One region of the Streptomyces yerevanensis genome, then DNA from elsewhere that is predicted to be linked to it. Evidence: predicted binding sites of a transcription regulator. Region 1 holds the regulator's gene; the other holds the start of a gene.
The links. Region 1 encodes HspR, which represses chaperone genes until heat shock. Its sites were predicted from a motif close to TTGAGNNNNNNNNNCTCAA; they were not measured.
Positions count from the first base shown of each region.

Region 1 (10,308 bases):
CCTTGTCGCGGGTGAGGGCGTCGAACTCGATGCCCCAGCCGTGGGCGCGAGCCACGGCCAGCTCGGCGGCGGTCTCGGCCTCTTCGGGGTACGGCTTGTAGACGCTCATGTACTGCTCGCCGGAGACGATGCGCTGCACCGCCTCGAGTTCCGCGTCCTGGCCGGTGATCGGCGGCAGGTTGGTCACACCGGCCGCCTTCAGGGCGGAGACGATGCCGCCGGCCATGCCGTCGTTGGCGGAGTACACCCCGTCGATGTTCTCGGCGCCGATGGAGGAGATCGCGGCCATCATGTTGGCCCGCGCGTTCGAGGGCTTCCAGTCCTTGGTGTCGTACTGCTTGGCGATGGTCACCTTGTCGCCCAGCTCGGCGAGGGCGGCCTTCTTGAACTGGGCCGCGTTCGGGTCGGTGACCGCGCCGTTCATCATGACGATCTTCTGGGACTTGCCGCCGTCCAGGGTCTCGGCGAGGGCCTTGCCCTGCACCTCCCCGACCTGCTGGCTGTCGAAGGAGATGTACGCGTCGATGGGGCCCTCAGCCAGCCGGTCGTACGCGATGACGGGGACGTCCGCGTCCTTCGCCTTCTGTACGCCGTCCGCGATGTCCTTGGCGTCCACCGCGTCCAGGAGCACCACGTCGACCTTGTCGTCGACCATCCGCTGAAGCTGCTTCTTCTGCTCGGCGGCGTCCTGGTCGGCATTGGCGTATACGACCTCGCCCTTGCCCTTGGTCAGCTCGTCGACCTTCTTCTTGATGATGGGGTGGTCGAACTTGTCGTAGCGCTGGTTCTCCTTCTCCGGCAGCAGCAGGCCCACCGTGATGTCGTCGCCCCTGGTCGGTTCCGCCGAGCCGCCCTCCGTGTCGCTGTCGAGCACACCGCAGGAGGCGAGCGAGAGAGCCATGGTGGACACGGCCAGGGATATGGCGATACGACGCATACGATTGCTCACTTCTGGTGTCTTTCGGACGAGGGCACAGCTTTGCGACCCTGGTGACCAAAAGCCAACGCGGGCTTGTCAATAGCGTCAAGGAATTCCGGTTAACGAGATCGCAACAGCACTCTGTGTGCTCATTGTGAAGACGCAGAGGTGAAGGTCTGGAGGATCTGCGGGCGGAGATGGAGCATGCGTGGTGGCCTGTCTATCGACAGTTCACCAATCCGACCGGCCGTATGTCCACCCGCCCGTCCACCGGCCGCCACTCCGTCCAGTATCCGCGAGCCCCAGGAGTCCCGATGCGCAAGATCACGCTGAGTCTGTCCGTATCCCTCGACGGTTACTTCGCGGGCCCGAACGGCGAGCTGGACTGGCACCTGGTCGACGACGAGGTGCACCGCTACTTCAACGAGCGCATCAAACCGATGGGCGGCTTCCTGCACGGGCGGGTCATGCACCAGCTGATGGTCGACTACTGGCCGACAGCCGACAAGGATCCTTCGGCTGCGGAGCCCGTGCGCGAGTTCGCGGCCATCTACCGGGACATGCCGAAGATCGTGTACTCGCGCACCCTGGAGCCGGGTCCCGCAGACTGGAACACGACCGTCGTACGGGAAGTCGTACCCGAGGAGGTCAGGGCGCTGAAGGAGCAGCCCGGCGGCGACCTCGGAGTCGGCGGCGCGGGGATCGCGGCGGAGTTCCGCCGGCTCGACCTGATCGACGAGTACCTGCTCTACGTCGTCCCGGTCATCCTGGGCCGCGGGCGTCCCCTCTTCCCGGAAGCGGACGTCACCACCCAGCTCCGCCTCGCCGAGACCCACACCTTCGGCAACGGCCTCGTACTGCTGCGCTACGAGCGAGTCGGCGCCTCCTGAGTCCTGAGTCAGTCCCCGTCGTAGCCCTCGTACACGTCGTCCGGAGGGCGTTCCGGGAAGCGGAGGAGGCGGGCCGGGGGCAGCGGGAAGTGCTCGCTGTCGGGGTGTTGGCGCCGATCGCCGTCGTCGGTACAGGAGTTGGGGCCGGACCCGGGAGGGGCTTCGGTGTGCGCGCCGGAGGACTGCGGCTGCGTCGCGCGAGCGTGCTCGTGCCAGCCGGCGCGGAACCAGTTCAGCTGCTGCCGTTGCAGTTCCTCCTCGGTGAGCACGCGGACGCCCTCCGGGCCGGCCGCCCGGAGCTTCTCGCCGAGCCCGATGAGCAGTTCGCCCACCAGCCTGGAGACGCGTTCCGCCTCGTCACCGCGACTGCCGCCGCCCGGATTCCCCATTCCGCACTCCCTCGACTCCCTCGCGTCAACCGCCCTCCGGCAGGAACTGCCTCGCCACCTTGGCGAACAGCTCCCGCAGTTCGGGCGGCACACCCATCCTGCGAGCCGCCTCCTCGGGGCTCAGCACCGCATGGCCGTCCCCGGCCGCCGGGTGCCCGCCGCCCGCGACGACCGGCAGGTCGTCCTCCGTCAGCCGCCCCGAGCGGATGAGCATCTCGCGGAGCGGGACGCCGAGTACGGCCGCGATACGCCGCATCGTCTCCAGGTCCGGCATGGACTGACGCTGCAACAGCCGGCTCACGGCGGCCCGGTGCACCCCGGCATCGTCGGCGAGCTTCGAACGACCGCCACCACGCGGGCTGTCGATGTCGTAGCCACGGTCGCGCAGCAACTCCTCGATCCAGCCGGCGAACTCGTCGAGCCCCTCGGCCCGGTATCTGCGATCTGTATGGGCATCGGCCCCTGAGCTGGAACGCATATGTCCGCTCTCCCCTCGTCGCGCGGACAACGTACCGACCGCCCTCGCACCAAGGTGTGTGCGCGCTCGCGCGTAACGGTGGAGATTCGGCAACGGCCGCCAGATCAGCGGCAGTTGGCGTACGGCTTGGAGCGTCACCATTGCGCCCGCCTCCACGGAGGGTAGTCACTTGCGTACGCGCTCGCATCATGCCAGTCTGTTCGCTCGCTCCCTGTTATCGAACACATGTTCCCACACTCGGAGCGAAGAAGAGCGGAGACGCGCGAAGAAGAGCGGAGAAGAGAGGAGCACCACGATGACCGATGCCACGCGCAGAACGACGCTTCGTACGGACCGGCTGCTGCGCGAGGACGCCGGAGCGGAGGCCGACCATGACGACGACTGAGGCCGACGAAGTCGCGCTGGAGCTGGAACGCCTGCGCCGCTCGGTCGACGTCGGCTTCGCCACCACCCGTGGCGACCTCGCCCTCCTCCTCCAGCGCGCCGACCAGACCGACAAGACCCTCGACGAACACGAGACCCGCCTCGAAGCCCTGGAACGCGCCCGCTGGCCCCTCCCGTCCCTGGCCGCCCTCACGTCCTGCATCGCCCTGGCGGTGACGCTCTGGCAGGCGGCGGGGCGGTGATCGACGACGTACGCTGTCCGAACTCACGTGCCCGCGGCAAAGGAAGCGCATGCCCGTCGAAACCCTCGCCCAGGACGACCTGTTCGGCGAACTGAGCGTCTGGCTGGACCCTGAGAAGGGCGAACTGGCCATCGGGGGAACGGCGGTTCCCGAGATCGTCCTGCGCCGTGTCGCCGGGACCAGGACCGAGGAGCACATCCCGATCGGCACCCGGAAGGGCGACCGGCTCACCCTGGACGTCGACGGCCAGGAGGCGGTCGTCAGGCCTGCGAAGGGACGGCTGACCCGGCGCTCGTACCGCATCGACGTCCGGCACGCGGGCCACGCCTACCGGCTGGTGCCCGACTCCGTCGCGGGCAGCCGGCTGCTGAAGGACAGGAAGCACATCGGGGACTTCACCTCGGAGGGCGACGGGCATGTCCTGGCCGAGTGGAAGGAGGGCGCCCGGGTGGAGGCCACTGACGCGGCTCTCGGGTATGCGCTCGCCGCCGCGTTCGGCACCGGCGCGCAACCCATGTGGATGCTCACGGTCGAAGCGATCGGCGACCTCATCCCCTGAGGGTGCCGCCCGGCACGAAGGCCCCCTTCGGAGTCGTACGCCTCCGGTGTCGTACGACATGAAGGGGCCCGGAGGATCGACGATCAACCTCCGGGCCCCTCAACGCTGTTGCGCTGTCCCTAGTCCGACTGCTGGCGCTTCGGCCGCCACACCACCAGTGCGCTCGTCTGCTGCACGTCCTGGTACGGGACCAGGTCGCGGCGGTACGAGGCGTGGACCGCGGCCTCTCGCTGCTGCATCGCCGCGGCGGCGCCTTCCAGGGCCGCCTGCAGTTCCGCTACGCGGGACTGGAGGGCGGCTACCTGGTTCTCCAGCTCGATGATGCGCTTGATGCCGGCCAGGTTGATGCCCTCGTCCTGCGACAACTGCTGGACCGTGCGCAGCAGTTCGATGTCGCGGGCCGAGTAACGCCGGCCCCGTCCGGCCGTGCGGTCGGGGGAGACCAGGCCGAGGCGGTCGTACTGGCGCAGGGTCTGGGGATGCAGACCGGAGAGCTGGGCCGCCACCGAGATGACGTACACCGGGGTTTCCTCGGTCAGCTCGTACGGGTTGCGTCGACGGCCATCCATGGTGTCCTCATGCTCCCTTCGCCGCCTGGAACAGCTCGGCCCGTGGATCCTCGCCCACGGTGGCCTCGCGGTACGCCTCGAGCGCGTCACGCGCCTTGCCCGTCACGTCCTTGGGGACCACGACCTCGACGGTGACCAGCAGGTCCCCGCGGGTGCCGTCCTTGCGGACCGCGCCCTTGCCGCGGGCGCGCATCGTCCGCCCGTTGGGCGTGCCCGGCGGCAGCTTCAGGGTGACCGGCGGCCCGCCCAGGGTCGGCACCCGGACCTCTCCGCCCAGCGCCGCCTCGGCGAACGTCACCGGCACCGTCACCGTGAGGTTGTCGCCCTTGCGGCCGAAGACCGGGTGGGCGCCCACGTGCACGATGACGTACAAGTCGCCCGCCGGACCGCCCCGTTCACCCGGCGCGCCCTTGCCGCGCAGCCGGATGCGCTGGCCGTCGCTGACGCCCGCGGGGATCCGGACCTGCATCGTGCGCGACGACTTGGCCCGGCCGCTGCCCTTGCAGATCTCGCAGGGGGTCTCCGCCAGCAGACCGCGGCCCTTGCAGTCGGGGCACGGATCGGTGAGCGAGAAACCGCCGCCCGAACCGCGCGCCACCTGTCCCGTGCCGACGCACGTCGAGCACACGCGCGGTGTGCCGTTCGCGTCGCCGGTGCCCGAACAGGCCTTGCAGGGCGACTGCGAGGACATCCGCAGCGGAACCGTCGCGCCCTCGATCGCCTCGGTGAAGCTGAGCGTGACCTCGGACTCGATGTCCTGGCCGCGCCTTGGCTGCGTACGCGTGCCGGTGCCCGTGGCGCCGCCCCGGTTGAACAGGCCCCCGAAGACGTCACCGAGGCCGCCGCCGAATCCGCCGCCGGCACCGCCCGCCCCGCCCTGGCCGGGTGCGCCTCCGAAGAGGTCGCCCAGGTCGAAGTTGAACGTGCCGCCGGCGCCCGCGCCGGGCCCCGGCCTGAAGCCGCCGTTGCCGAAGAGGGTGCGCGCCTCGTCGTACTCCTTGCGCTTCTTGGGGTCGCCGAGGATGTCGTTCGCCTCGGAGATCTCCTTGAAGCGCTCCTCCGCCTTGGCGTTCCCCTTGTTGGCGTCCGGGTGGTACTCCCGGGCCAGCTTGCGGTACGCCTTCTTGATCTCGGCCTCGGTGGCGTCCTTGGGGACGCCGAGGACCTTGTAGTAGTCCTTCTCGATGAAGTCCTTGGTGCTCATCCTCGACGTCCCTCCTTCCTTCTCACGCGCCGTACGGTCCGTACGTTCATTCGTACGCCCCGTACGCCGCCGACGTCAGCCCTCGTCCGGGCCACCGTTCTCCTTGTCGTCGGCGTCGGACGACGCCGACGCGTCGGTCTCGTCGCCCTTGACGGTCTGCGCGCCCGGCTGCGGCTCGGCCACCGCCACCCGCGCGGGGCGGATGGTGCGCTCGCCGAAGCGATACCCAGGCTGCAGAATCGCCACGCACGTCGTCTCCGTGACATCCGGCGCGTAACTGTGCATCAGGGCCTCGTGGATCGTCGGGTCGAAGGGCTCGCCCTCCTTGCCGAACTGCTGGAGGCCCAGCTTCGCCGCGACGGTCTCCAGCGACTCGGCCACCGACTTGAAGCCGCCGACCAGTTCGCCGTGATCCCGCGCGCGGCCGATGTCGTCGAGTACGGGCAGGAGCTCGGTCAGGAGGTTCGCGATGGCGACCTCCTTGACCGTGATCCGGTCGCGCTCGACGCGGCGGCGGTAGTTCTGGTACTCGGCCTGGAGCCGCTGGAGGTCCGCCGTGCGCTCACCGAGCGCCGTACGCACCTGGTCCAGCTGGGCCGTCAGGGCCGTTACCTGCTGCTGTGCTGCCGTCTGGGCTGCTGCCGCGTCCCCGGCCGGGGCCGCCCCCTCCTGAGGGGCGGCCTTCGGCTCCGCGTCATCAGAGGTGGCGCCGGAAGGGACGTCGGGCTGCTGAGGCTGAGCCTGCGGCGGCTGCTGCTCGTCGAAACCCGGGGTCTCCTCCGTCACGCGGCACCATCCTTCCGGTCCTCGTCGACGATCTCGGCGTCGACGACATCGTCGTCGGCCTTGGCCTGCGCGCCACCGTCGGCGGCACCCTCAGGACCGCCGGGACCGCCCGCGGCCTGCGCGCCCTGAGCGTCGGCGTACATGGCCTGGCCCACCTTCTGCGAGACCGCGGCGACCTTCTCGGTGGCCGTACGGATCTCGGCGGTGTCCTCGCCCTTGAGCGCGGTCTTCAGCTCCTCGACGGCGGTCTCGACCTCGGTCTTGACCTCGCCGGGGACCTTGTCCTCGTTGTCCTTGAGGAACTTCTCCGTCTGGTAGACGAGCTGCTCGCCCTGGTTGCGGGACTCGGCGGCCTCGCGGCGCTTGTGGTCCTCGTCCGCGTACTGCTCGGCCTCCTGGCGCATCCGGTCGACCTCGTCCTTCGGCAGCGAGGAGCCGCCGGTGACGGTCATCTTCTGCTCCTTGCCCGTGCCGAGGTCCTTCGCGGTCACGTGCATGATGCCGTTGGCGTCGATGTCGAAGGAGACCTCGATCTGCGGGACACCGCGCGGGGCCGGCGGCAGACCGGTCAGCTCGAACATCCCGAGCTTCTTGTTGTACGCCGCGATCTCGCGCTCGCCCTGGTAGACCTGGATCTGCACGGACGGCTGGTTGTCCTCGGCGGTGGTGAAGATCTCCGAGCGCTTGGTCGGGATCGTCGTGTTCCGCTCGATGAGCTTCGTCATGATCCCTCCCTTGGTCTCGATACCGAGGGACAGCGGGGTCACGTCGAGGAGCAGTACGTCCTTGACCTCGCCCTTGAGGACACCGGCCTGGAGCGCGGCGCCGATGGCGACGACCTCGTCCGGGTTCACACCCTTGTTGGCGTCCTGGCCGGCGGTCAGCTCCTTGACGAGCTCGGCGACGGCGGGCATACGGGTGGAGCCACCGACGAGAACGACGTGGTCGATCTCGCTGAGCTGAATGCCGGCGTCCTTGATGACGTTGTGGAACGGCGTCTTGCAGCGCTCCAGAAGGTCGGCCGTCAGCTGCTGGAACTGGGCGCGGGTGAGCTTCTCGTCCAGGTGCAGCGGGCCCTCGGCGGACGCCGTGATGTAGGGCAGGTTGATCGAGGTCTCCGTGGAGGACGACAGCTCGATCTTGGCCTTCTCCGCGGCCTCACGCAGGCGCTGGAGGGCCATCTTGTCCTTGCCCAGGTCCACGCCGTGACCGCTGGCGAACTGCTTCACCAGGTAGTCGACGACGCGCTGGTCCCAGTCGTCACCACCGAGGTGGTTGTCGCCGTTCGTGGCCTTCACCTCGACGACGCCGTCGCCGATCTCGAGCAGCGAGACGTCGAAGGTGCCGCCACCGAGGTCGAAGACGAGGATCGTCTGGTCGTCCTTGTCGAGGCCGTACGCCAGGGCGGCGGCCGTCGGCTCGTTGACGATCCGCAGGACGTTCAGGCCCGCGATCTCGCCGGCCTCCTTGGTGGCCTGCCGCTCCGAGTCGTTGAAGTACGCCGGGACGGTGATGACCGCGTCCGTGACCTTCTCACCCAGGTACGACTCCGCGTCCCGCTTCAGCTTCTGCAGGATGAAGGCGGAGATCTGCTGCGGGTTGAACGGCTTGTTGTCGAGCTCGATCTTCCAGTCCGTGCCCATGTGCCGCTTCACGGACCGGATGGTCCGGTCTACGTTGGTGACCGCCTGGCGCTTGGCGACCTCGCCGACGAGCACCTCACCGTTCTTGGCGAAGGCGACGACGGACGGCGTGGTCCTGGCGCCCTCGGCGTTGGTGATGACGGTGGGCTCACCGCCCTCCAGAACGCTGACGACGGAGTTAGTCGTGCCCAGGTCGATGCCGACCGCACGTGCCATGGTTTTTTCCTCCAGCTGACTTGAGTGGGACAGACTCAAGTGTGCACGACGCTGACCGCTGGGTCAAAAGGCCTGAGTCAGATGGGCTCAACTTTTATGTGAACCTTAGCTTCAGGGGCCGTTTTTCGCCTAAGGGGCGGGGAGTTGGGGTTCACGGGCGAGTGCGGGTTCGTCGTGGCCGGTCGCGCCCACGCGGCGGAGCCGCAAATTGACACAGCCCCGCGCCCCTGAAAAGCCTGCGGCTCCACTCACCCCCAGCCACGACGGACCCGCACTTGCCCTCCGGCGGGAGGGGTCGTGGGCCGGTGCGTCGCATGCCCGTCGCGTAGCTTCGGTCTCGGAGAACCCGCACCCTGTACCAACACCGGGCCGTATGCCCGCCCTGCGACGGGCTGACGCACCGGCCCGCGACCCCGACCCACCCACGCACCCCAGGGGCGCGGGGAACTGCGCGACCAGCCACGACGGACCGGCAGCCGACAACGAACCCACCCGCCCAACCCGAGCGGAGCGGTGAGGCAACCCTCAGTAGCGCAGATCACCGCGCCGCTGGCTACAGTGCGGCACATGATGCGGGTACTCTGAGAAGTACGTAAGTTACCGCTTAGTAATCTCGGGGACGGCCTCCGCGGACCTCCTCGACGAAACCCCTCGCAGGCCCGAGGAGCCCCAAATGCAACTCGCCGCGATCGTCGTGTCGCTGGTCCTGACCGTGATCGGCGTTGCTCTGCTCGCGCGTGCCGTCGGCCAGTTCGTCCGGCACTTCAAGCTCGGCCAGCCCGTTCCCGCCGGCAGCCGGACCGACAACCCCTGGGACCGCAGCGTGACGCTGGTCAAGGAGTTCCTCGGCCACACACGCATGAACCGATGGGGCATCGTCGGCTTCGCGCACTGGTTCGTCGCGGTCGGCTTCCTGACCCTCCCGCCCACCCTCGCGCAGGCGTACGGGCAGCTCTTCGAGGCCGACTGGACCCTCCCGGTCATCGGCGGCTTCCTGCCGTTCGAGATGTACATCGAGTTCATCGGCGTGATGACCGTCATCGGCATCGCCGTACTCATCGTCATCCGGCTGCTCAGCCTGCCCTCCCGGGCCGGCCGCAAGTCCCGGTTCACGGGCTCCAAGGCCTGGCAGGCGTACTTCGTCGAGTACGTCATCCTCACCATCGGCCTCGCGATCTACACGCTGCGCGGCCTGGAGGGCGCGATCCACCACGTGGAGCACTACGAGGCCGCGTACTTCGCCTCGTACCCACTGGTGCTCGCCTTCGAGGGGCTGAGCACCGGCACGCTCCAGAACCTGATCTACCTCACCGCGATGATCAAGGTCAGTGTGTCGCTGATCTGGATGATCACGGTCTCGGTGAACACCAACATGGGTGTCGCCTGGCACCGCTTCCTCGCCTTCCCCAACATCTGGTTCAAGCGCAACGCCGACGGCTCGACGGCCCTCGGCGCGCTGCAGCCGATGACCAGCGGCGGCAAGCCCATCGACTTCACCGACCCCGGTGACGACGACGTCTTCGGCGTCTCCCAGGTCGAGCAGTTCTCCTGGAAGGGCCTGCTGGACTTCTCCACCTGCACCGAGTGTGGACGCTGCCAGTCGCAGTGCCCCGCCTGGAACACCGGCAAGCCCCTCTCCCCCAAGCTGCTCATCATGTCGCTGCGCGACCACGCGCACGCCAAGGCCCCGTACCTGCTGGCCGGTGGCGGCAAGACCATGGAGGGCGAGGAGAAGGCGAGCGAGGAGCAGCTCAAGGACGTGCCCGCCGCCGCTCTCGCCGAGGCCGAGCGGCCCCTCATCGGCACCCTCGAAGAGAACGGCGTCATCGACCCCGACGTGCTGTGGTCCTGCACCACCTGCGGTGCCTGCGTCGAGCAGTGCCCCGTCGACATCGAGCACGTCGATCACATCGTCGACATGCGCCGCTACCAGGTGATGATCGAGTCCGCGTTCCCGAGCGAGGCGGGCACGATGCTCAAGAACCTGGAGAAGAAGGGCAACCCCTGGGGGCTCGCGAAGAAGCAGCGC
Region 1 covers NZ_JNWJ01000021.1:11,858-22,165, reverse strand. The annotation lists gene OP79_RS22090 (sugar ABC transporter substrate-binding protein) at 1-949, opposite strand, end outside; gene OP79_RS22085 (dihydrofolate reductase family protein) at 1,234-1,809, shown strand; gene OP79_RS22080 (hypothetical protein) at 1,818-2,198, opposite strand; gene OP79_RS22075 (helix-turn-helix domain-containing protein) at 2,224-2,676, opposite strand; gene OP79_RS22070 (hypothetical protein) at 3,048-3,302, shown strand; gene OP79_RS22065 (hypothetical protein) at 3,352-3,861, shown strand; gene OP79_RS22060 (heat shock protein transcriptional repressor HspR) at 3,981-4,430, opposite strand; gene dnaJ (molecular chaperone DnaJ) at 4,438-5,634, opposite strand; gene grpE (nucleotide exchange factor GrpE) at 5,710-6,420, opposite strand; gene dnaK (molecular chaperone DnaK) at 6,417-8,279, opposite strand; gene OP79_RS22040 ((Fe-S)-binding protein) at 8,953-10,308, shown strand, end outside.

Region 2 (10,308 bases), on a different contig from region 1:
GCGGGCGGACGAGTGGTCCGGGCCCTGGCCCTCGTAGCCGTGGGGGAGGAGAAGCGTGACGCCGGACGTCTGGGCCCACTTCTGCTCCGCCGACGAGATGAACTCGTCCACCACCGTCTGGGCGCCGTTGACGAAGTCGCCGAACTGCGCCTCCCACAGGACCAGCGCCTCGGGACGGGCCAGGGAGTAGCCGTACTCGAAGCCCATGACCGCGTACTCGGAGAGCAGCGAGTCGTAGACGTTGTAGCGCGCCTGGTCGCTCGAGAGGTACTGGAGCGGGGTGTAGTCCTCGCCCGTGTTCTGGTCCACCAGGACCGCGTGGCGCTGGCCGAACGTGCCGCGGCGGGAGTCCTGGCCCGACAGCCGGACCGGGGTGCCCTCCATCAGCAGCGAGCCGAAGGCCAGGGTCTCGCCCATGCCCCAGTCGATCGTGCCGTCCTCGATCATCGCCGCGCGGCGCTGCATCTGCGGCATCAGACGCGGGTGGACGGTGATGTGGTCGGGGATGTTGACCTGCGACTCGGCGACCCGCTTCACGACCTCCTGGGAGACCGCGGTGTCCACGTGGACCGGGAACTCCGCCTCCGGCTGCGGGACGTGCACCTCGGCGGGGGCGTGGACGGCCTCGCGGACCTCGGTGAACACCTTCTCCAGCTGTCCCTGGAAGTCCTGCAGCGCCTGCTCGGCCTGTTCCAGCGTGATGTCGCCGCGACCGATGAGGGACTCGGTGTAGAGCTTGCGCACCGAGCGCTTCTTGTCGATCAGGCTGTACATCTGCGGGTTCGTGAACGACGGGTTGTCGGTCTCGTTGTGACCGCGGCGGCGGTAGCAGATGAGGTCGATGACGACGTCCTTGTTGAACGCCTGCCGGAACTCGAAGGCCAGGCGCGCGACCCGGACGACGGCCTCGGGGTCGTCACCGTTCACGTGGAAGATCGGTGCCTCGATCATCCGGGCCACGTCGGTGGAGTACATCGACGAGCGCGCGGACTCCGGCGGAGCCGTGAAGCCGACCTGGTTGTTGATGATGATGTGGACCGTGCCGCCGGTGCGGTAGCCGCGCAGCTGCGACATGTTCAGGGTCTCGGCCACCACGCCCTGGCCCGCGAAGGCCGCGTCGCCGTGGAGGGCCACCGGCAGGACCGTGAAGTCCGTGCCGCCCTTGCCGATGATGTCCTGCTTGGCGCGGGCGATGCCCTCCAGGATCGGGTCGACCGCCTCCAGGTGCGAGGGGTTGGCGGCCAGCGAGACCTTGATCTGCTCGCCGTCCAGGCCCGTGAACGTGCCCTCGGCGCCCAGGTGGTACTTCACGTCACCGGAGCCGTGCATCGACTTCGGGTCGAGGTTGCCCTCGAACTCGCGGAAGATCTGCGCGTACGACTTGCCGACGATGTTCGCCAGCACGTTCAGCCGGCCGCGGTGGGCCATGCCGATGACGACCTCGTCCAGGCGGGACTCGGCGGCGCTGTCGATGACCGCGTCGAGGAGCGGGATGACGGACTCGCCGCCCTCCAGCGAGAAGCGCTTCTGGCCGACGTACTTCGTCTGCAGGAAGGTCTCGAAGGCCTCCGCCGCGTTCAGCCGGCGCAGGATGCGCAGCTGCTCCTCGCGCTCCGGCTTGGTGTGGCCGCGCTCGACGCGGTCCTGGATCCACTTGCGCTGCTTCGGGTCCTGGATGTGCATGAACTCGACGCCGGTGGTGCGGCAGTACGAGTCGCGCAGGACGCCGAGGATGTCGCGCAGCTTCATCATCGACTTGCCGGCGAAGCCGCCGACCGCGAACTCGCGCTCCAGGTCCCACAGGGTGAGCCCGTGCTCGGTGATGTCCAGGTCGGGGTGCTTGCGCTGCTTGTACTCCAACGGGTCGGTGTCGGCCATGACGTGGCCGCGGACCCGGTAGGAGTGGATCAGCTCGAAGACGCGGGCGGCCTTCGTGACGTCGTCGTCGTGCGAGGCGTCGATGTCCTTGAGCCAGCGGACCGGCTCGTACGGGATACGCAGGGCCTCGAAGATCTCGTCGTAGAAGCCGTTCTCGCCGAGGAGGTAGTTCGCGACGATGCGGAGGAACTCGCCCGAGGCGGCGCCCTGGATCACCCGGTGGTCGTAGGTCGACGTGAGCGTCATGACCTTCGCGATGCCGAGCTTGTTGAGCGTGTCCTGGGACGTGCCCTGGAACTCCGCCGGGTAGTCCATCGAGCCGACGCCCATGATGACCGACTGGCCGGGCATCAGGCGGGGCACGGAGTGGACGGTGCCGAGGCCGCCGGGGTTGGTCAGCGAGACCGTGACGCCGGAGAAGTCGTCCATCGTCAGCTTGCCGTCGCGGGCGCGGCGGACGATGTCCTCGTAGGCCTGCCAGAACTCGAAGAAGTTCAGCGTCTCGGCCTTCTTGATGCCGGCGACGACGAGCTGACGGTCGCCGTTGGGCTTCACCAGGTCGATCGCCAGGCCGAAGTTGATGTGCTCCGGCTTGACCAGGGTCGGCTTGCCGTCCTTCTCGGCGTAGTGGTAATTCATCGACGGCATGGCCTTGATGGCCTGCACCATCGCGTAGCCGATGAGGTGGGTGAAGGAGATCTTCCCGCCCCGGGCGCGCTTCAGGTGGTTGTTGATGACGATGCGGTTGTCGAACAGCAACTTCACCGGGACCGCGCGCACGGACGTGGCCGTGGGCAGCTCCAGAGAGGCGTTCATGTTCTTCGCGACGGCGGCGGCCGGGCCGCGCAGCGGCACGTACTCAGGTCCGGCCGGAGCCTCGGTCGCGGGCGCGGCCTTGGCAGGCGCGGGCTTCGCCGCGGCCGGCTTGGCGGCGGCAGCGGGCTTGGCCGGAGCCGGAGCCGGAGCCGGAGCTTGGGCCGGGGCAGCGGCTGCGGGCTTCGGCGCCGCGGGGGCGGCCGGAGTCGGAGCGGCCGGAGCCTGACCGTCGGCGGAAGCCGGGGCAGCAGGAGCCGGAGCCGCGGCGGGCGCGGCCTGAGCCGTCGTCGTGGGGGTCCCTGCGGCCCCCGCGGCCGCAGTACGCGACGTGGCCGAGGCGGCGACGCCGCCCGGCTTGTAGTCGGCGAAGAAGTCCCACCAGGCACGGTCTACCGAATTCGGGTCCTGGAGGTACTGCTGATAGATCTCGTCGACGAGCCACTCGTTCGGACCGAAGGCGGCGGCCGGATTCTTCCCGGCCTTCCCGGCTTGGTCGTCTGTGGAGATGCTCGAGTTACTGGGGGACTGTGGCGACACGGCGGCAACCGCCCTCTTCCGCTTCACAAGGTGATGGACAGCGGGAATCAAGGCTACGCCCCCATGGCCGCCGGATGCAGACCGGGCCAGGCGATCGTCATGTAAGTCACATCGAAACGCGTGTTTCGACGCTGGAAATGGCGGGAAACAAGCGCGGTTACCCTGCGGACACCCCACGGAATCCAGGGATCTTGCGACCCGATCCGTGCATCTTGTGATGATCCTGCGACCCGGATTCGAACCGTACGTCAGCCCGTGAGCGGAGGAAGCCCCGGAAGGGTGACCTGGATTCGGCAACCGCGCTGGGATTCGGCCACCCGGATCCGGCCGCCGTGCAGATCGACGGCCCAGCGCGCGATGGCCAGCCCCAGACCCGTACCGCCGTCGCTGCCCGGACCGTGCGGTGCGACGACTCCGCCCCGGTTGAAACGCTCGAAGACCCGGTGCCACTCCGACTGCGGAATCCCGGGGCCCTCGTCCAGCACCTCCAGATCGAGCGACTCCGGATAGTCCCCGCGCCGTGCCTTCACCGTCACGCGGCCGTGCGGCGGGCTGTGCTTGACCGCGTTGTCGATGAGGTTGGCGACGACCTGGTGGATCCGCTCCGGGTCGGCGTGCGCGGTCAGCTCGGGCGGTGACACGTCCAGGTGCAGATGCACATCCGTACGCGTGTGGGTGCCGGAGCCCGAGGGGATGCCCGCGCGCGCGGAGGACACCATGTTGGCCTCCTTCAGCACGCCGGACAGATACGGCCACACCTCGAAACGGCGCCTGCGCAGCGGTACGACGCCGTTGTCCAGGCGCGAGAGGTCGAGCAGGGTCTCCACCAGGCGGCCGAGGCGTTCCGTCTGCTTCAGGGCGATGCGCATCGTCTCGGGGTCAGCGGCCGACACGCCGTCCACGACGTTCTCCAGAACCGCGCGCAGGCCCGCGATGGGGGTGCGCAGCTCGTGCGAGACGTTCGCCACCAGCTCCTTGCGCTGGAGGTCCTGGGCCTCCAGGTCGTCGGCCATGCGGTTGATCGTCTGGGCCAGGTCGCCCAGCTCGTCGCGGCGGTCGGCGCCCCTGACCCGGCTCGTGTAGTCACCGTGCGAGATGGACCGGGCCACGGTGTTCATCTCGTCCAGCGGGGCCGTCAGCGAGTGCGCCACGAACTGCGTGATCAGCAACGTCGCGATCATCGAGAAGACCGTGATGAAGCGCAGCTCGGTCTCGGTGCGCACGGCGATCGTCATCAGACCGGTGGTGATGAAGACCGAGACGACGACGAGCGTGCCGAGCTTCGTCTTGATGGAGAAGGGCCGCAGATGCTGGAGCGCCGCACCGAGAGGCCCGAAGAGCCTGCCGGCGACGGGCCCTTCCTTCGTACGGAGCACGGCTTCGGCCCGCAGGCGTGCGGCGTCGGACCGTCGGCGCAGGCTGTCGGACCGCCGGTGCAGGATCTCGGAGCGCCGCAGCAGCACGTCGGACCACCACAGCAGGGCCTTCGACCACCACAGCAGGGCGGTCGCGAGGAGCCGCCCCGGGGCGGGGCGGCGTCCCTGCCCGGCGTACGGCTCTTCCGTGCCCTCCGCCTCGCTCACGGCGTCGGCGTCTCCAGGGCGTATCCCACACCGTGCACGGTGCGGATCCTCTCGGCACCGATCTTCCGGCGCAGGGCCTTGATGTGGCTGTCCACGGTCCGGGTGCCGGAGGCGTCCGCCCAGTCCCACACCTCGGCGAGCAGCTGCTCGCGCGAGAGCACCGCACGCGGCGTGTTGGCCAGGCAGACCAGCAGATCGAACTCGGTGGGCGTCAGATGGACGTCCTCGTTGTGCACCCGCACCCGCCGCTGCGCATGGTCGATCTCCAGCTCGCCCAGGCGCAGGATGCCGGAACGGGGAGTCGACGCGGCGACCACGGCGCGCTCCACGCGGCGCAGCAGCACGTGTACACGCGCGGCCAGCTCACGCATGGAGAAAGGCTTCGTCATGTAGTCGTCGGCGCCCACGCCGAGCCCGACCAGCATGTCCGTCTCGTCGTCGCGCGCGGTCAGCATCAGCACCGGCACCGGTCGCTGCGCCTGCACCCGACGGCAGACCTCCAGGCCGTCGAAGCCCGGCAGCATGATGTCGAGGATCAGCAGGTCGGGCTGCCAGGCCTCGGCCGTGTCGACGGCGGCCGGTCCGTCACCTGCGGTCTGTACGAGAAATCCCTCGGCACGCAACCGGGCGGCGATGGCGTCCACGATCGTCGGATCGTCCTCGACCACCAGCACCCGGCGCTGTGCGCCCGGCGTGGCCGCCGTGCCGTTTTGGGATGTGTGGGTCTGCTCCATCGCCCGCCCCTGAAGTGTGCTTTCCGGAATCGTGGGGGTGATTCCATGACTGCGCTTGACGCTTGAATGATCCGCGTCGGTGAGCAGAGTACGGGCAGTTACCACCGCTCGGCTATCCAGGCCCGACCGCGAGATGCACGACGTCCGGAACGCCCCGGGCAACCGGGATCTCTTCGGTACGCACCTGCTGGAACCCGGCATTCCGCAAGGTTCCCTCGAAATCAGACGAGGGCTGGGCCGACCACACGGCCAGCACCCCACCTGGCCTCAACAACCTTGCGCACGCGGCGAGTCCGGCCGCCGAATAGAGGCTTTCGTTGCCCTCCGTCACGGTCCATCCGGGCCCGTTGTCGATGTCCAGGCACAGCGCGTCGTATGTGTCCGATGTCTCATTGACGTAAGCGACCAGGTCGTCTTCGACGATCTCGGTACGCGAATCCGCGAGCGCGGCTGCCGAGATTTCCGCCAGCGGCCCCTCCAGATGCCAGTCGATGATCGCCCGCTCCCGCTCGACCACCGCGATACGTCCCCATCGCGGATCGGCGGCCGCGTGCGCCAGCGAGAACCCGACGCCCAGTCCGCCGATCAGCACGCTCGGCTCGGGACGATCGTCCAGGGCATCGCGAGCGGCGTCGATGAGCAGCCGCTCCGAGCGGCCGTCCGACGTGTCCATCAGGAAGCACCCGTTGGCGATGATCTGCAGCAGTTCGCCGTGCCGGCGCAGGACGACTTCGCCGTACGGGCCGTCGCGGCGGTCGATGACTACGGGAGCTTCCGGGTCTACGGGGGTGTCGTACGGGGTGGTCATGGGGCCATCCTGGCAAGTCGCTCCGGCGAGGGGCAGCCGAATTGGCGGGGCCACGTGGCGTCGGTCTTGCGAGGGCGGCGTTGGCCGGGCCCGGCAGGTCAGTCGGCGGAGCGGAGGTCGGTGACGAGGTGGAAGCGTTCCAGGACTGCGAGCGTTGTGTCGTCCACGGTGAAGTCGGAGTCCTCCAGTGCCGCGCGCATCTCCTCGCTGTGCCAGAACTGCTCGTGGCCCGCCCGCCACTCGGCCACGCTGGTGTAGCCCTCACCTTCGTCCACCGCGTGGGCGAGATCCACCTGCGCCAGCGGTACGACGCGGACGTCGGTCACCTCGATGACTCCCACCGGCCGGTCGTCGGAGTCGACGACCATCGAACGGCTCCCCACCTCGGGCAGTGGCTCACCCTCGTGCTCGTAGTCGACGAGAAGCCCCGTCGTGGACGTCTTGGAACCGTCGAGGATCGCCGCGACGAGCCGGTCGCGCAGCGGGCCGGGGAAGACGAACTCGGCTCTGGGCAACGATGCGAGGTCTTCGGGCGAGGCCGAGTCGGTCGTCATGCGGTCACGGTAATCCGTGCCCGGTCACCTCTCCCGGAGGGGAGGGGGAAGGGGCGTGCGCGCGGAAATGTGACAGTGATGGGGGAGGGTGTCACATTTTCCGGACCCACCTGCCGGTGGGCAGCCGCGCTCGATGGAGCGCAGTCGCCCGCTTGGGCCGAGCCGATAGCGTGCGGCCATGGCCGAACACGCGGAGCGCCCGCTGCTCTTCCTGGACGTCGACGGAACCCTCCTGCCCTACGGGGGAGCGCGCCTTCCCTCGGCGCTTGAGGACTGGGACGCCTGGCAGGACGTATCGAATCCCCAGTTGGCGAAGATCGACCTCGCGCATGGTCCGCGTTTGCTGGCGCTGCCCTGCGCCCTGGTGTGGGCCACCGCGTGGATGGACGACGCCAACGAGGTGATAGCTCCGCTGCTCGGGCTGCCTGAACTTCCGGTGGCGGACCTGCCCGACGCGCCGGAGGAAGACGAGGCAGGAGTGCTGCACTGGAAGACCCGAGCCCTCGTCCAGGCTGCGGCGGGGCGGCCATTCATCTGGGTCGACGACGAGATCACCGACCTCGATCGCGCCTGGGTGTCAACGCACCACCCAGGGCAAGCACTTCTCCACCGTGTCGATTCAACGATCGGCCTCATTGATACGGACTTTGCCGTACTCGATGACTGGCTGCGCGAAACGTGCGGTTCGCCCCGGAGCCTGAGTTAAGAGCTCGGCGATGCCCCGCCGCACCCATCAGCCCGACTCACGCGTCTCGGTCGGCTCCCCGAGCCACACGCTCCAGTCGGCTTCGATGGTTCTCCCACCATGCCGAGTCACCCGGCGGCATGCTGTCGTTGCCCTTGTTCATCCCCACGGCGCCGTCCATGAGTTCTCGGACGATGTCGGCGTGCCCGGCGTGCCGGTGCGTATCGGCGATCACGCGCACGACGGCGTGGTGCAGCGTCACCTCGTCCCTGCCGTCGGGCCACCACGGCACCCTGCCGATCGTGTCCAGTGCCAGCGCGTCGATCGTCGCGTCCGCGTGCGCCCACGCCCGGCGGTAGAGCCCCACGATGTACTCGCGTGACTCGTCGGCGGTGGCCCACATGTCGGCGTTGGGCTCAGCATCCTCGTCGAGCCAGGGCAGCGGCTCGCCGGACGGCCGTCCGAAGGTGTCGCCGAGGTAGCCCAGCTCCGCGGTTGCCGCGTGTTTCACCAGGCCCAGGAGGTTGGTGCCGGTCGGCGTCAGTGGGCGGCGGGTGTCGTACTCCGAGAGCCCTTCGAGCTTCCACAGCAGGGCATCGCGGGCGGACTGGAGGTAGAAGTGCAGGTCGGCCTTGGGATCCGATGCGGTCATGGGGCCAGTCTGCCGCTCGCGTGATCTTTGTTCGCGGCCTTCCTCAAGGAGGAGGACTCAGGGGTCCGTGATCGCTGACAGCGAACGGTCCCCAGCGCGGGGAACATTCCACAACCCCTGTGCATTGAGTCTGCATAACTCAACTTGACTGCCATAGGGGAGACCATGACTTCGACGTCCACACCGCTCACCCTGCCCGTGCTGCCGCTCGACGAAGAGGTCGTGCTGCCCGGAATGGTGGTGCCCCTGGACCTGAACGACGCCGATGTACGAGCCGCGGTGGAGGCCGCGCAGGCCGCCGCACGTTCCAGTGGGAGTAGCAAGCCGAAGGTGCTGCTTGTTCCACGCATCGACGGGACATACGCGAGTACGGGTGTGCTCGGGACCGTCGAGCAGGTCGGCCGGCTGGCCGACGGTGACCCGGGTGCGCTGATCCGCGGGCGTGGGCGGGTGAAGATCGGGGCCGGGACCACCGGGCCCGGAGCCGCGCTGTGGGTCGAGGGGACCCGGGTGGACGAGAGCGTGCCCGACCCGCTGCCTGGTCAGGCCACCGACCTCGTCAAGGAGTACAAGGCCCTCGCCACCAGCTGGCTGCGCAAGCGTGGTGCCTGGCAGGTGGTCGACCGTGTGACGGCGATCGATGACGTGTCCGCCCTGGCCGACAACTCCGGGTACTCGCCTTTCCTGACCACCGCGCAGAAGGTCGAGCTCCTCGAGACCGCCGACCCCGTCGCCCGCCTCAAGCTCGCCACCGAGCAGCTTCGCGAGCACCTCGCCGAGCAGGACGTCGCCGAGTCCATCGCCAAGGACGTACAGGAAGGCGTCGACAAGCAGCAGCGCGAGTTCCTGCTGCGGAGGCAGCTCGAAGCCGTCCGCAAGGAGCTGCGCGAGCTGAACGGTGAGCAGGAAGGCGAGGAGTCCGACGACTACCGGGCCCGCGTCGAGGCCGCCGACCTTCCGGAGAAGGTCCGTGAGGCCGCCCTCAAAGAGGTCGACAAGCTGGAGCGGTCGAGCGACCAGTCGCCCGAGGGCTCCTGGATCCGGACCTGGCTCGACACCGTGCTCGAGCTGCCCTGGAACGAGCGCACGCAGGACGAGTACGACATCCAGGGCGCCCAGGCAATCCTCGACGCCGAGCACGCCGGGCTGCAGGATGTGAAGGAGCGGATCACCGAGTACCTGGCCGTGCGCAAGCGGCGCCTGGAGCGAGGGCTGGGAGTCGTGGGCGGTCGCCGTGGCGGTGCCGTGCTCGCGCTCGTCGGGCCGCCCGGTGTCGGCAAGACCAGCCTCGGCGAGTCCGTCGCGCACGCGATGGGGCGGAAGTTCGTACGGGTCGCCCTCGGCGGCGTACGCGACGAAGCCGAGATCCGCGGTCACCGGCGTACGTACGTGGGCGCGCTGCCCGGTCGTATCGTCCGCGCCATCAAGGAAGCCGGGTCCATGAACCCGGTCGTGCTCCTGGACGAGATCGACAAGGTCGGCTCCGACTTCCGGGGCGACCCCGCCGCCGCCCTGCTCGAAGTCCTCGACCCCGCCCAGAACCACACCTTCCGCGACCACTACCTGGAGGTCGAACTCGACCTGAGCGACGTGGTGTTCCTGGCCACGGCCAACGTCCTGGAAGCCATTCCGGAGGCGCTGCTCGACCGCATGGAACTCGTACGGCTCGACGGCTACACCGAGGACGAGAAGGTCGTCATCGCCCGGGACCACCTGCTGCCGCGGCAGTTGGAGAGGGCCGGTCTTGAGAAGGCCGAAGTCGCCCTGGACGAGAGCGCGTTGCGCAAGCTCGCCGGTGAGTACACGCGGGAAGCGGGTGTACGGAACCTGGAGCGAGCCATCGCACGGCTGCTCCGCAAGGTCGCCGCTCAGCACGAACTCGGCGAGCGGAAGCTGCCGTTCACCGTCGGCGAGGGCGATCTGCGTGAGCTGATCGGCCGGCCGCACCATGTGCCCGAGTCCGCCCAGGACCCGGCCGAGCGTCGTACGGCGGTACCGGGCGTGGCCACCGGGCTCGCGGTCACCGGCGCGGGCGGCGACGTGCTGTACGTGGAGGCGTCG
Region 2 covers NZ_JNWJ01000009.1:190,679-200,986, forward strand. The annotation lists gene OP79_RS12010 (multifunctional oxoglutarate decarboxylase/oxoglutarate dehydrogenase thiamine pyrophosphate-binding subunit/dihydrolipoyllysine-residue succinyltransferase subunit) at 1-3,231, opposite strand, end outside; gene OP79_RS12015 (HAMP domain-containing sensor histidine kinase) at 3,480-4,538, opposite strand; gene OP79_RS12020 (response regulator transcription factor) at 4,811-5,548, opposite strand; gene OP79_RS12025 (spermidine synthase family protein) at 5,661-6,356, opposite strand; gene OP79_RS12030 (ASCH domain-containing protein) at 6,455-6,910, opposite strand; gene OP79_RS12035 (HAD domain-containing protein) at 7,089-7,616, shown strand; gene OP79_RS12040 (DinB family protein) at 7,654-8,247, opposite strand; gene lon (endopeptidase La) at 8,413-10,308, shown strand, end outside.
Region 2: the regulator HspR is predicted to act here: its motif matches at 8,372-8,390, upstream of lon (endopeptidase La).